Regions from separate parts of the Pseudomonas sp. PDM14 genome, predicted to be linked through region 3. Evidence: riboswitches for the same ligand, from Rfam matches in the RefSeq annotation. Region 3 holds a riboswitch; each other region holds the start of a gene.
The links. Region 3 has a riboswitch for cobalamin ahead of cobO (cob(I)yrinic acid a,c-diamide adenosyltransferase). Riboswitches for the same ligand answer to the same signal wherever they lie in the genome.
Positions count from the first base shown of each region.

Region 1 (3,627 bases), on a different contig from region 3:
CGCAGCTTGCTGACGAAGCCCTGGTGCTCATAGCTCAGGGCGGCGTTGAATAGGGTGTAGCCACCTTCGCGCGGCAACTGCGGGGCGTCATCGCTGGAGAGGTAGCGCGCGCCGGTGTGCACGGCTTCGAGGTAGCCCTTGAGGCCAGGCAGGATCTCGTAGTGGAGGTAGGCGCTGGCGCCGTGGCGGGAAACCCAGGGCACTTCGTTGCCCTCGAAGCTGCCAGCGCGGTATTCCGAGTCGGTGAAGGTGTACTGGCCGCCAATGATCAGTTTGTCGTTCAACTGGCGGCGCGCCTCCAGCAGCAGACCGTCGCGGCGGGTCTTGTCGAGGTTGATGTTGGCGCCGGTGGCGAATGCATCCCAGGGCCGCGGGTTGGCGATGGCCGCGTCGTACATCAGCTCGTCTTCCAGATCCAGGCGGTACAAGGTGGCCTGGTAGCTCTGGACGTTGTCGCGCCATTCGATGCCGGTTTCCCAGGAAATGCCGGTCTGCGGTTTGAGGAAGGTCACGTCGGGCAGGACGAAGCCATTCTCGTCGACGTTGGCCCAGCGCAGCACGTCCTCGCGTTTGATGAACATCCGCGTGTTGGCATCCGCCTGCCAGCTCAGGCCCAGGCTGCTGCTGCCTTCGCGGTCATCATTGCTACGAGCGGCGGAGTGGTCGCGGTCTTCGGCCTTGCTGCTGCGATAGCCCAGGGTCAGGGTCAGGTCCTCGGCCAGTTGCTGGCTGTACTGGCCGTACCAGTCCTTGAGGGTCTGCTTGAAATCGGCGCCCCAGCTGGTCTGGTAGTCGCCGACGATGTAGTCGTGGCCCAACAGCAAGGTGGATGCGCCCAGCGGCGTGTCGAAGCGGCCGGTCAGGCGCGGGCTGACGCTTTCGGTGCGGGTGTCTTGGCTGTAGCGGCCGGGTGCGGCGAAGCTGCCGACACTGTCCTGATCGCTATGGCTGTAGTCGAGGTTGGCGGTCCAGGTCGAACCGAGCGCCTGCTCGAGGGCGAAACGGTGCACCTGGGTCTTGCTGTCGTTCCAGGCTGTGGAGAGGCTCTGTTTGCGATCCTCACGGCGCTGGGCCAGGGTCAGCGAGTCGGGGTGAAGCAGTTCGTCGTCGATGCTCTGGTATTCGTACAGCGCGTGGCCGCTGGCGTGGTCGTAGCGCAGACGGGCGAAGGCGTTGCTGTAGTTGCCGTTGTTGTGATCGCGGTAGTTGTCGGCATTGCGCGTCTCGCCACTGGCGAACAGCGAGAAGCCCGCGCCGAGCTGCTGGCTGACATGCCCGCGATAGGCTTCCAGATCATGGCTGCCACGGCTGGTTTCGAGGTAGGCCTCGTTCTCCAGCGGGGCGCGGGTGACGATGTTGATGACCCCGCCCACGGCCTGGTCGCCGTAGAGCACGGTGCCGGCGCCCCGCACGATCTCGATACGCTCGATGTTGGCCAGCGGCACGCTGTTCAGCGCCGGACCGGCCAGGGTCGGCTGGTTCAGGCGACGGCCGTCGACCAGTACCAGGGTGTTGTTGGTGGCGTTCTCGCCGAAGCCGCGCAGGCTGATCACGGCGCGGTTGCCGTCGCCCATGGTGTCGCGGATCTGCATGCCGGCCTGGGCGCGCAGCAGGTCGAGCAGTGACGTCGCGGCGGTGTCATCGATCTGCTGGCGGTCGATGACCTGGACGCTGGCTGGCGTGGTCTGCGCGATGGGCGTGGCGCGGGTGATCACCAGCGGCGGCAGCTCATGCGAGGCGGTTTCGTCCGTGGCGGACAGGGCAAGGCCGGGCGTCAGGGCGACAGCCAGGGCAAGGCGGGACAGTTTCATGGATCAATCCTCAAAAGGTCGGGAGACTTTTGAGAAGGGCAGGGACAAGCACCGCGCGGCGCGACGCCTGACGGTGATGCCCTCCGCAACACCAGTCGACTCCGCTCAGGGCCGGTCTCCGGGCTTTCGACTGACGGCGGGGCCGTCGTGCATGCCCGCCTTCCCAGGCGGACCCAGTGGCGAGTGGGCATGCAGGCAGATGGTGCCGGTCGATTACCGTTGCGGGGGCAGCGCCGGAATGGCTCGTTGGAGCGCACCGGCTTCCCGTTTAACGCCGTTCGCTAACGGAACGGCGCACCCTGGCGGAAAGAAAAACGCCGCGCACCTTGATGCGCGGCTGTATGAAAAACAAGCGGGTTCGCTTCGTGTCGCGATGAGCGCTGCTCAAGTAAGTCGCCACCTCGCCTGCAGGGGCCAGCTTGCTGGCTTCTACAGGCGGCGATGGGCTTAGGCGGGCAGTTGAGCCAGGCGGGCGCGTATGGCCGCTTCGATGCCGGCTTCGTCGAGGCCGCATTCGGCGAGCATCTGCGCCGGCTTGGCGTGCTCGACGTAGCTGTCTGGCAGGCCTAGGTGCAGTACCGGCTTGAGCAGGTTTTCGCGGGCGAGGAACTCGCTGACCGCGGCACCGGCGCCGCCCATGATGGCGTTTTCCTCAACGGTCACCAGCAGCGCGTGGCTGGCGGCCAGCTCGCGCACCAGGGCTTCGTCCAGGGGTTTGACGAAGCGCATGTCGACCACGGTGGCGTCCAGGGTTTCGCCGACCTTGAGCGCTTCGGTGAGCTGCACGCCGAAGACCAGCAGGGCGGTCTTCTGGCCGCGGCGGCGGACCACGCCCTTGCCGATTTCCAGGGATTCCAGCGCCGGCTCGATCGGTGTGTTCGGGCCGCTGCCGCGCGGGTAACGCACCGCCGCCGGACCGTCGAAGTGGTAGCCGGTGGTGAGCATCTGGCGCAGTTCGTTCTCGTCGCTCGGGGTCATCACCAGCATGCCGGGGATGCAGCGCAGGTAGGAGATGTCGAAGCTGCCGGCGTGGGTCGGGCCGTCTTCGCCGACCAGGCCGGCGCGGTCGATGGCGAACAGTACGTCGAGGTGCTGCACGGCCACGTCGTGGATCAGCTGGTCGTAGGCACGCTGAAGGAAGGTCGAGTAGATCGCCACCACCGGCTTGGCGCCGTCGCAGGCCAGGCCCGCGGCCAGGGTCACCGCGTGCTGCTCGGCGATGGCCACGTCGAAGTAGCGCTCGGGGAAGCGCTCGGCGAAGGCCACCAGGTCGGAGCCTTCCTTCATCGCCGGGGTGATGCCGACCAGGCGCTCGTCGGCGGCAGCCATGTCGCACAGCCACTGGCCGAACACGCTGGAATACTTCGGCCCGCTGGCCACCTTGGGCGTGACCTTGGCCTTCAGCGGCTCGAGCTTGGTGATCGCGTGGTAGCCGATCGGGTCGAGTTCGGCCGGGGCGAAGCCCTTGCCTTTCTTGGTGATCACATGCAGGAACTGCGGGCCTTCCAGGTCGCGCATGTTGCGCAGGGTGGCCAGCAGGGTCGGCAGGTCATGGCCGTCGATAGGGCCGATGTAGTTCCAGCCAAGCTCCTCGAAGAGCGTGCCGGAAACCAGCATGCCCTTGGCGTGCTCTTCGGTCTTGCGCGCGATTTCCCAGGCGCCGGGCAGCTTGGACAGGACCTTCTTGCTGCCTTCGCGCATGTTGGCGTAGGTGCGGCTGGAGAGGATCTTGGCCAGGTAGTTGGACAGGCCGCCGACGTTCTTGGAGATCGACATGTCGTTGTCGTTGAGCACCACGAGCATGTTGGCCTTGACG
Region 1 covers NZ_JACVAQ010000003.1:77,308-80,934, forward strand. Annotated here, with positions in the region: gene IB229_RS20050 (TonB-dependent receptor) at 1-1,811, opposite strand, end outside; cobalamin riboswitch at 1,903-2,128, opposite strand; gene dxs (1-deoxy-D-xylulose-5-phosphate synthase) at 2,259-3,627, opposite strand, start outside.
Region 1: another riboswitch for cobalamin. It lies ahead of IB229_RS20050 (TonB-dependent receptor); the one in region 3 lies ahead of cobO (cob(I)yrinic acid a,c-diamide adenosyltransferase).

Region 2 (3,627 bases), on a different contig from region 3:
CGCCGGGCACCAGAATCAACGTCTTGCCGCGCCCCGCCAGCTCCACCAGACGCTCGATGCCGTAGCGCCAGTAGCTGACGCCGCCGTGCACGGAAATCAGGATGACCTTGGCGTGCTGCAGCACCTGCTCGACGTAGAAATCCACCGAGGCGTGGTTGCCCAGTTGCGCCGGACTGGCCAGACGCAGGGTTGGGTAATCCTCGGGCAGATGACGAGCGACCTCTGCCAGCAGCGACAGGTGCGAGTCGCCGGTGCACAGCACCACCAGCTCGGCGGGCGTCTGACCGAGATCGGCAACGCTGTCGGCTGGCAGGGCAACGCCGGGCTGGGTGCGCAGCAGGTGCATGGGTCAGGGCACCATCGAGGAAACCAAAGCGCCCTCACCCCAACCCTCTCCCGGGGGGAGAGGGAGTTGGATCAGCGCAGAGGTTCCGGCCATGCATGCGAGTGCTCCCCTCTCCCCTCGGGAGAGGGGCCGGGGGTGAGGGTGGGCAGTCCGCGCAAGGGGCATCAGCTCAACGATGCCTTCAATTCGGCCTCGATGGCAGCCTGATCCAGCTCCTGCCCAATCACCACCAAGCGGCTGATGCGGGCCTCCTCGGCGCCCCAGGCGCGGTCGAAGTGTTTGTCGAAGCGCTGGCCAACGCCCTGTACCAGCAGGCGCATCGGCTTGCCTGGAATCGCCGCGAAGCCCTTGATGCGCAGGATGCCGTGCTTGGCCACAACGTCTTTCAGCGCCTGCAGCAGGCGCGTTTCTTCCGCTTCCGGCAGATCGACGGAGAAGGAGTCGAACTCGTCGTGGTCGTGATCCTCGTCCTCATCGTCGTGATGGGTGCGACGGCTGTCGATGTGCAGCTCGGTCTCGCTGTTCAGACCCAGCAGCACGTCCAGCGGCAGTTCGCCGTTACGCGCCTCGATCACCTTGACCGCTTCCGGCAGTTCTTCCGCCACTTCGGCGCGCACCGTCGCCAGGGCGTTGGCGTCGAGCAGGTCGGTCTTGTTGAGGATCACCAGGTCGGCGCTGGCCAACTGGTCGGCGAACAGCTCGTGCAGCGGCGACTCGTGATCCAGGTTCGGGTCCTGCTTGCGCAGCGCGTCGACCTGATCGGGGAAGGCGGCGAACGTGCCGGCGGCCACGGCCGGGCTGTCGACCACGGTGATCACCGAGTCGACCGTGCAGGCGTTGCGGATTTCCGGCCAGTTGAAGGCCTGCACCAGTGGTTTGGGCAGGGCCAGGCCGCTGGTCTCGATGAGGATATGGTCGAAGTCGCCACGGCGCGCCACCAGTTCACGCATCACCGGGAAGAACTCTTCCTGCACGGTGCAGCACACGCAGCCGTTGGCCAGTTCGTAGACGCGGCCAGCGGCCTCTTCCTCGCTGCAGCCGATGGCGCACTGCTGGAGGATGGCGCCATCGATGCCCAGCTCGCCGAACTCGTTGACGATGACCGCGATACGGCGACCCTCGGCGTTGCCGAGCATGTGGCGCAGCAGTGTGGTTTTGCCGGCACCGAGGAAGCCGGTGACGATGGTGACGGGAAGTTTGGCGAGCGATTTCATGCGGGGCCCTGCGTCGATGATGGCGGCGAACGGGGGCAGCAGGACAGGCATGTACGGCCGGGCCGTCATGCGTGCACCACCGGATCACCCCGCCCGGTTGTCAAAGCGTCATCGAGGCAGGTCTCCTGGCTGGCAGGTCGGCATCGCTGCGCTGCCTTCCCGGTTGCCCAGTGGCGTCACGCGCATCGACTCGCTGCATACAGTTGCGGGGGCAGCCACGGCTTGCCGTGTTCCCTCTTAGCCGCGACGCAAGCGCCGCAGAACCTCGAAAGCGCGAAGGCTACGCAGGCCGCGGTGGCAGGTCAATCGCCAGAGTTGACGCTCGCGCCCGCTTCGTGATGTTCTAGAAAGGCTGTTTCAGGTGTCTCGCGCCGGCGTGCGCGAGGTGAAACGGGAAGCCGGTGGGTCATCCGCTCGATTGCGAGCGAAGACGAGTCCGGCGCTGCCCCCGCAACGGTAAGCGTACGTAGGGTTGTCGTAGTCACTGTGCCAGGCGCATGGGAAGGCTGACCCACACTGTCGAGAGACGGTCGTCGCAAGCCCGGAGACCGGCCTGAACCCCTTAGTTTGGCAACCCGCGGTGGGCGGGTACGCGCCGGATTCAGGCCCTGCCGGGCCTGCTCGTGCTGCGTCCTTCTGCCCTGCCCCTTTTCATCAGAAGGTCAGATCATGTCCAGCAGCACGCTTCCGTCTTCCGCAGCCGTCACGCTTCCCCTGTCGCAACGCCTGGTTCTCGCCGTCGGCAGCATCCTGCTCGGCGCGGCGCTAATCTTCGTTGCTGGTTTCTCGCACATCGAGGCGATGCACAACGCCGCCCACGATACCCGCCACAGCGCTGCGTTCCCCTGCCACTGAGCAGCCCGACGCCCACTCTTTCGAGAAGCCGACTCCAATGATCAAACGTATCGCCCAAACCGCCGGGTTCGCCGGCCTGCTCGCCGCCATCGTGCTGACCCTGCTGCAAAGCCTGTGGGTCACTCCGCTGATTCTCCAGGCGGAAACCTACGAAAACAGCGAACCGGCCACCGAGGTCGTCGCCGAACACAGCCACGCGGCCGACGCCGCCGCTCACGAGCACAGCCATGACGCCGAAGCCTGGTCGCCGGAAGACGGCTGGCAGCGCGTGCTCTCCACCGGCCTGAGCAACCTGGTGGTTGCCGTCGGTTTCGGCCTGATGCTGGCCGGCCTGTTCACCCTGCGTGCGCCGAACAAGACCTGGCAGGGCCTGCTCTGGGGCCTGGGCGGTTTCGCCACGTTCTCCCTGGCGCCATCCGCCGGCCTGCCGCCGGAACTGCCGGGCACCGCCGCTGCCGACCTGCTGCTGCGCCAATACTGGTGGATCGGCACGGCACTGGCCACTGCAGGCGGTCTCGGCCTGCTGGCCTTCGGTCGTAACTGGGCGCTGCGCATCGGCGGCCTGGTACTGCTGGCCATCCCGCACCTGATCGGCGCACCGCAGCCCGAGGTGCACGAGAGCCTGGCCCCGGAAGCCCTTGAGCACGAATTCATCCTCGCCTCCCTGCTGACCAACGCGGTGTTCTGGTCCGCCCTCGGTCTGGCTGCCGCCTGGTTCGCCAGCCGCACCAAGCAACCGTCCGCCTGAGTCATGCGCGCCTCGCTCCGGGGCGCGTTTTCTCGATGAGCATCGTGGTAGCCGGGATCGGTTGTCGCAAGGACTGCCCACTGGCCGACCTGCTAGCCTTGCTCGAGCAGGTCGTTGCCGAAGCAGGCCTCACACTCGATGATCTCAACGCCCTGGCCAGCAGCACGCACAAGCGCGATGAGCCGGGCCTGCAGCAACTGGCGCACCACCTTGCCCTCCCCCTCGCCTTGCTCCCCAGCGAGCACCTGGCCGGTTACCATGCACGCCTGAGTCAATCCTCGGCGCTTGCGCTGGCCATCACCGGCAGCGCTGGCGTGGCCGAAGCCAGCGCACTGGCGCATGCCGAGGCCCTGAGTGGAACAGCGGCCAGGTTGCGCTGCGAAAAGCGCAGCAGCGCCCGCGCCAGCATCGCCCTGGCAGTCGCCAGCGGCGCCTGACCGCCCCCCCCCTGAGTTGTGGAGAAC
Region 2 covers NZ_JACVAQ010000002.1:102,583-106,209, reverse strand. Annotated here, with positions in the region: gene cobN (cobaltochelatase subunit CobN) at 1-346, opposite strand, end outside; gene cobW (cobalamin biosynthesis protein CobW) at 511-1,560, opposite strand; cobalamin riboswitch at 1,658-1,843, opposite strand; cobalamin riboswitch at 1,903-2,132, shown strand; gene IB229_RS13180 (CbtB domain-containing protein) at 2,230-2,415, shown strand; gene IB229_RS13175 (CbtA family protein) at 2,453-3,163, shown strand; gene IB229_RS13170 (cobalamin biosynthesis protein) at 3,199-3,600, shown strand.
Region 2: another riboswitch for cobalamin. It lies ahead of IB229_RS13180 (CbtB domain-containing protein); the one in region 3 lies ahead of cobO (cob(I)yrinic acid a,c-diamide adenosyltransferase).

Region 3 (3,627 bases):
CCCGCGCCGCAGTCTCGGCAGAGTGTGCGCATTCCGGCCAGGATCGCCCGCTCATGCACTTTACGGCTCGCCTTTCCCTGCTTGCCCTCGCCGCGTTGCTCACTGCATGCGCCGGCACTCCTCCCGCTCCAGAACCCGTCTACACACCGTTCCCCATCGTCGGCAATGAAACTGCCGATGACGTGGTGATGAGCGCCATCGGCCTGGTTGACACGCCGTATCGCTATGGTGGCAATACCCCCGACAGTGGTTTCGACTGCAGCGGCCTGATCGGCTACGTATACCGCAACTCGGCGGGAATCCAGCTGCCGCGCTCGACGCGCGAGATGATCGGCCTGCGCGCGCCGAACGTCGGCCGCGAAGCGTTGCAGAGTGGCGATCTGGTGTTCTTCGCCACCAATGGCGGCAGCCAGGTCAGCCATGCCGGCATCTACGTCGGCGAAGGGCGTTTCGTGCATGCGCCGTCCAGCGGCGGCACCGTGCGCCTGGACAGCCTGAGCACGGCCTATTGGCAGAAGAGCTACCTGAGCGCCAAGCGCGTGCTGCGCCCGGCGCAACTGGCCCATCAGCCATGACCAATCGTTCGCTCAACCTCGATGAACCCCTCTACGACTATCTGCTCAGCGTCTCCCTGCGCGAGACGCCGCTGCTCAAGCGCCTGCGCGAGGAAACCAGTCAGCTGACCATGGCGCGCTGGCAGATCGCCCCGGAGCAGGGCCAGTTCATGAGCCTGCTGGTCAAGCTGACTGGTGCGCGGCGCCTGCTGGAGATCGGCACCTTTACCGGCTACAGCGCCATCTGCCTGGCTTCGGCGCTGCCGGCCGACGGCGAGCTGATCTGTTGCGACCTGCCCGGCGATTACAACGGCATCGCCCGACGCTACTGGAACGAAGCCGGCCTGCTCGAACGCATCGACCTGCGCCTGGCGCCGGCGCTGGAAACCCTGGCGGCGCTGGAACGCTCGGGGCAGGGCGAAAGCTTCGACCTGATCTTCATCGACGCCGACAAGGCCAACTACCCGGTCTACTTGGAACACGCCCTGGCGCTGGTGCGGCCGGGCGGGCTGGTCCTGTTCGACAACGTGCTGTGGAGCGGCCGGGTGCTCGAGGAGAATTCCGACAGTGCCGATACCCGGGCGATCCAAGCGCTCAACCGGCGGTTGAAGAACGATGCACGCATCGATCTGTCGCTGCTGCCGCTAGGCGATGGCCTGAGTCTCTGCCGCAAACGCTGACATCAGGCACCCTTGGCCAGCGACTCGCATTCTTCCACGCAACGCAGGCAGGCCTGGGCACATTGCTGGCAATGCTCGTGCTTGTGCTTGCCGCATTCCTCGGCGCAGGCCTGACAGGCGAGGGCGCACAGCCGGCAGACTTCATCGACCAGCGGGCTGTCACGGGCCATCAGTTTCACGGCCAGGCGACACAGCGCCGCGCAGTCCAGATCGCAGCTGATGCACAGGGCCATGCTCTGCACGTCGGCTTCCTTCAGGCATGCCGCGGCGCAGGTTTCGGTGGCGACGGCGCAGGCGTTGCAGGCCTGGATGGCACTGGCATAGCGTTCGAGAACCATGGGGCTTCTCCTCGTGGAGGTGGCTGACCCTTGTGTGGACGGTGCGAGCGCGGCAAGGGTTCGACCGATCTTCCCAGCGGTACGCCGATTGACCCACACGGCGGCCAGCCACTAAGCTGCGCGCCTTGCTCCAGGTGCCTTCCGCCCGATTGCGCGGCGATCTCGAAGGTGAAACAGGGAAGCCGGTGCGAACCCGGCGCTGCCCCCGCAACGGTAAGTGAGAGAACGGTCGCAACCGCCACTGTGCCCTGCATGGGAAGGCGCGACCCGGGAACCGCAGGTTCCGCTCACCAGCCCGGAGACCGGCCTGAAGCAATCCACGGCAGCGCGGCGGGCGTAGCGGGTGGGCGGCCTTGCGTGGCCTGCTCCCTGCACGAACCGGCGTTCCGTCTTTCTATTGTTGTCCGTGTGCCAGCCCACAAGGCGAGGCATACGGCGCTTGCGCGTTTCCGGGTGGAACGCCAGCAACGAGGGCTTGGGCATGACCGAATCGACCGAACGCGACGCGCGCCACAAGGCGCGCATGCAGCGCAAGAAGGCGCTGATCGACGAGAAGATCGCCCAGGCCCAGGCCGAATACGGCCTGCTGCTGGTCCACAGCGGCAACGGCAAGGGCAAGAGCAGCTCGGCCTTCGGCATGGTCGCGCGGGCCCTCGGCCACGGCCTCAAGGTCGGCGTCGTGCAGTTCATCAAGGGCGCGGCCAGCACCGGCGAGGAAACCTTCTTCCGCCGCTTTCCCGACGAAGTCAGCTACCACGTGATGGGCGAGGGCTTCACCTGGGAAACCCAGGACCGCCAGCGCGACATCGACAAGGCCCGCCAGGCCTGGGCCATCGCCGCGCAGCTGCTCAACGACCCGGCCATCGGCCTGGTGGTGCTCGACGAGCTGAACATTGCCCTCAAGCACGGTTACCTGGAACTGGACGCGGTGCTCGCCGACATCGAGGCGCGTCCGCTGTTGCAGCACGTGGTGGTGACCGGACGCGGGGCGCTGCCGGGGATGATCGAGGCGGCGGACACCGTCACCGAGATGAGCCTGGTCAAGCACGCCTTCAAGGCCGGGGTGAAGGCGCAGAAGGGAATCGAATACTGATGCGCGTCTGTTCCCGGCTCCCCGGATATTTTCTCAGTGGCGCGCCGCAGCGGATGACAGGTGCGGTCGATGAATAGCCGCAGCTGCCCGGCCCTGTTGATTGCCGCCCCGGCCTCCGGGCAGGGCAAGACTACCGTCACCGCCGCCCTGGCGCGCCTGCACACGCGGGCCGGCAAGCGCGTGCGGGTGTTCAAGTGCGGCCCGGATTTTCTCGATCCGATGATTCTCGCCCGCGCCAGTGGCCGGCCGGTGTACCAGCTCGACCTGTGGATGGTCGGCGAGGAAGATTGCCACCGGCTGCTGTGGGATGCGGCAGGGGAGGCGGACCTGATCCTCATCGAAGGGGTCATGGGCCTGTTCGACGGCAGCCCCTCGGCTGCCGATCTCGCGCGGCGCTTCGGCGTGCCGGTGCTCGGGGTGATCGACGGTGCGGCGATGGCGCAGACCTTCGGCGCCCTGGCCCACGGCCTGGCCACCTTCCAGGCTGACCTGCCATTCGCCGGCGTGCTGGCCAACCGTACCGGCAGCCTGCGCCACGGCGATATTCTGCGTGACAGCCTGCCAGGCTCGATCCACTGGTACGGCGCGCTGCCGCGCAGTGCGGCGGTGGAACTGCCGAGTCGCCACCTGGGCCTGGTGCAGGCCGAGGAGCTGGCAGATCTTGACCTGCGTCTGGATGCGGCGGCCGATGCGTTGCTGGCCAGTGCCGGCGACATCCTGCCCACTCCTGTGACCTTCGCCGAGCCGTCTCGCGCGCCGCTGCCGGCGCTACTCGCTGGCCAGCGCATCGGCGTGGCGCGCGACACGGCGTTCGCCTTCCTCTACCAGGCCAACCTCGACCTGCTGCGCCAGCTCGGTGCCGAGCTGTGCTTCTTCTCGCCGCTGAGCGACACCGCGCTGCCGGCGGTGGATAGCCTCTATCTGCCGGGCGGCTACCCGGAACTGCACCTGCAGCAACTGGC
Region 3 covers NZ_JACVAQ010000001.1:608,882-612,508, reverse strand. Annotated here, with positions in the region: gene IB229_RS02795 (C40 family peptidase) at 54-575, shown strand; gene IB229_RS02790 (O-methyltransferase) at 572-1,234, shown strand; gene IB229_RS02785 (four-helix bundle copper-binding protein) at 1,237-1,572, opposite strand; cobalamin riboswitch at 1,688-1,898, shown strand; gene cobO (cob(I)yrinic acid a,c-diamide adenosyltransferase) at 2,054-2,665, shown strand; gene IB229_RS02775 (cobyrinate a,c-diamide synthase) at 2,735-3,627, shown strand, end outside.

Region 4 (3,627 bases), 370 kb from region 3:
TTCGCGCAGAAGGTGGTGATGCTCGACAGCATCGGTGGCAGCGTGCCGGAAGCCATCCGCATGGGCCGCCTGCTGCGCGAAACCGATTTCGACACCCTGGTGCCCTCCACCGGCGTGTGCCAGGGCACCTGCGTCTACCTGCTGGCGGCCGGACGCAAGAAGACCGTGCGCGGGCATGTCGGTATCCACCGGCCGTACTACGCCAACGGAGATTCGGCCCAGGGCGAGGCGCGCTATAACGGCGTGCGCTACAACGCTGCGGCCTACCTGCGTGAGATGAACGTGCCAAGCACCCTGATCGAGGAGATGAACCGTATCGACCCGCGGCAGATGCGCGTGCTCAGCCCGGCCGAGCTGGCGCGTTTTCGCCTCAGCTCACCGACCGTCTCCGCGCCAGCACCAGTGGCAGCCCCGGCACCCGCCAAGAAGTAACCATTGCCCCGAGCGGCGCCTGCCGTTAGCATCGCCAGCCAAGGCCGATGCTGCCTGCCGCTCGCACCCTACGGGGTTTGGTGAAAGCATCGTTTCCCGACTTCGCCCCTTTCCATCTCGATTGGCGAACGCCTCAGCAACGCGAGCACTGACCCGCACTTTCGCCAGCAGAAGGATGGATACGCATGCGCGAACTCCCCGACGCCAAGGCCATGGCCAAGGCACTCAGAAACACCCTCAAGCACCAGCAGATCGACATCAGCCACAGCCAGGCGCTGGAACTGGTCGCCGCCCAACTCGGCTACGCCAACTGGAACGTCCTCGCGGCCAAGCTCGCCAGCGCCGAGGCCGATGGCATCCATTTCGCGCAGACGGCGCCGATCTTCCGCATCTTCGATGAAGCCAAGGCGCGGGAATTCTATGTCGACTTCCTCGGCTTCAACCTCGACTGGGAACACCGCTTCGGCGACAACTTTCCGCTGTACTGCCAGGTGTCGCGCGCCGGTCTGGTCCTGCACCTGAGCGGTCACCACGGCGACGCCAGCCCCGGCTCGACCGCCTACATCACCATGCATGGCGTCGAGCGCTTCCAGCAGGAACTGGCCGGCAAGGACTACACCTACATGAAGCCCGGCATCGAAGCGCTGCCGTGGGGCAAACAGGTGACCGTGACCGACCCGTTCAGCAACCGTATCCGCTTCTGCGAGCCGGACGACTGACCGCACTTCCCCTTGACTGACCGGCATGGCACGCGGCGAACGTACTGTTCGCCGCGCGTTTTCCTGCGCCTGCAATTCGCGTCTCGGCAAAACCGTTAACAATTCAACGCGTTGACTCGATTCATCATCGGTGGTCAGATGCGCGCCTGTTTCAGGTGCCCCCTGCCGCCGTGCTTGGGGTGAAACGGGAAACCGGTGCGTCCTTAGCACCTGTTCACGATCTCCTGCCCGTCGGCCAAACAGCGTTAAAAACGTCCTCGGAATGCTCATTTACAGTTCGTAAACTGCGCTTCCTCGGCCATTTTTGCCTCGTTTGGCTCTAGTTCAGAAGATCGTGAACAGGTTCTTAGGGACTAGTCCGGTGCTGCCCCCGCAACGGTAAGCGAGCGAACCATTCGACAGACCACTGTGCCTCGGCATGGGAAGGTGAATGGTTCATGACCCTCGCAAGCCCGGAGACCGGCCTGAACAGGTTGTGCGAAAACCACTGCGCTCGTACGCGCCGTTTTCACGCAGCCTGAAGCATTGTTTGGCAAACCCGCGGTGGGCGGGCGCAGGCCGGTTTCCGTGGGCGCGTGCGCCTGCGATTCCCTATGCGTTGTTCCCTCCGGGATTCATTCATTCCTGTTTCGAGTGGAACGACATGTCCCGTATCTCCCCTAGCAAAACCCTTTCCGGCAAAGCCCTGCGCGCGAGCCTGGCACCCTGCCTGCTCTTCGCCCTGCCGCTGCACGCCGCAGACGACGACACGGCCCTGGCCCTGCCCTCCACGGCCATCACCGAGACGGTAGACCAGCCCGAGCAACCCGACCTGCACACGCCGACCACCACCGGCTCGCGCCTCAACCTCAGCGCCCTGCAGACCCCGGCCAGCGTCACCAGCATCGGCGCCGAGCAGATCCAGAGCCGCAACAACGCCACCGTGCAGGACGCAGTCACCCGCTCGCCGGGCATCACCTTCGTCGGCTCGCCGGGCAACGGCGGCACGGCGCTGTCGGCCCGCGGTTTCAGCGGCCACAGCTCGACCATGCAGCTGTTCGACGGCACCCGCCTGTACGTCGGCGCGGGCACCGTGACGTTCCCGATCGACACCTGGTCGGTCGAGCGCATCGACATCCTCCGCGGCCCGGCCTCGGTGCTGTACGGCGAAGGTGCCACCGGCGCCGTAGTCAACGTGGTGCCGAAGAAGCCCTTCGCAGGCGAGATCCGCAATCGCCTGCGCCTGGGCTACGGCTCCGATGACCGCCGCCAGGGCGCGCTCGACAGTGGCGGCTCGCTGAGCGACAGCCTCAGCTACCGCTTCAACATCAACCAGCAGGCCAGCAACGGCTGGGTCGACCGTGGCGACTCGGAAAGCCTGGCGATCAGCGCCGCCCTGCGCTGGGAGGCCAGCGACGACCTCAGCTTCACCTTCTCCCACGACTACGGCGACCTGCAGCCACAGCAGTACTTCGGCACCCCGCTGGTAGACGGTCGCTACCGCGAGAGCCTGCGTGAGCACAACTACAACGTCGACAACGCCACCGTGCACTACAACGACCAGTCGACCCGCCTGGTCACCGACTGGCGCATCAGCGACAACATCACCGCCAGCAACCAGCTGTACTTCCTCAAGACCCAGCGCCGCTGGCGCAACGCGGAAACCTATACCTGGCAGCCCGGCGACGTGGTAGACCGCAGCGACTTCATCAGCATCAAGCACACCCAGGAACAGCTCGGCGACCGCCAGAGCTTCACCTTCGAGCATTCGCTGTTCGGCCTCGACAGCCGTACCGTGGTCGGCGCCGACTACAACTCGATCCGCTTCGTGCGCAAGCACGACTTCGGCAACACCTACGGCGACAGCGTACCGCTGGGCCAGTCCGGCGGTGGTGGCTACGTCAGCAACGACCCGTACCGTTCGCGCGACGGCAGCCAGGCGCGGCAGTTCTCGCTGTTCGCGGAGAACCGCACCCAGCTCACCGAGCAACTCTCGCTGGTCACCGGCGTGCGCCGCGACCAGGTGCACCTGGACCGTACCGATATCCCTAACGACATCCGCAGCGACCGCAGCCTGACCGGCAACAACTGGCGCGCCGGCCTGGTGTTCGCGGTCAACGACGACCTTTCCGTCTATGGCCAGCACGCTACCAGCACCGAGGGCGTGAACAACCTGCTGACCCTCAATGCCAGCCAGCAGCAATGGGATCTGACCGAAGCCAAGCAGAATGAAATCGGTATCAAGCAGCAGTTTCTCGATGACCGTGGCGAGTGGACCCTGGCCGCCTACCACATCGTCAAGAAGAAGCTGCTGAGCACCGACCCGGCCAACCCGACCGTGCAACAGCAGATCGGCCAGCAATCCTCGGACGGTATCGAGGCGACCCTGGAGCTGAGCCTGCCGTACGCCATCCAGCTGTCCGCCAACGCCGCTTTCGTGCGTGCCGAGTTCGACGAGTTCGCCAGCGGCGCCAACGACTACCAGGGCAACCGCCCG
Region 4 covers NZ_JACVAQ010000001.1:234,549-238,175, forward strand. Annotated here, with positions in the region: gene IB229_RS00935 (hypothetical protein) at 1-432, shown strand, start outside; gene IB229_RS00940 (glyoxalase superfamily protein) at 618-1,151, shown strand; cobalamin riboswitch at 1,288-1,634, shown strand; gene IB229_RS00945 (TonB-dependent receptor) at 1,795-3,627, shown strand, end outside.
Region 4: another riboswitch for cobalamin. It lies ahead of IB229_RS00945 (TonB-dependent receptor); the one in region 3 lies ahead of cobO (cob(I)yrinic acid a,c-diamide adenosyltransferase).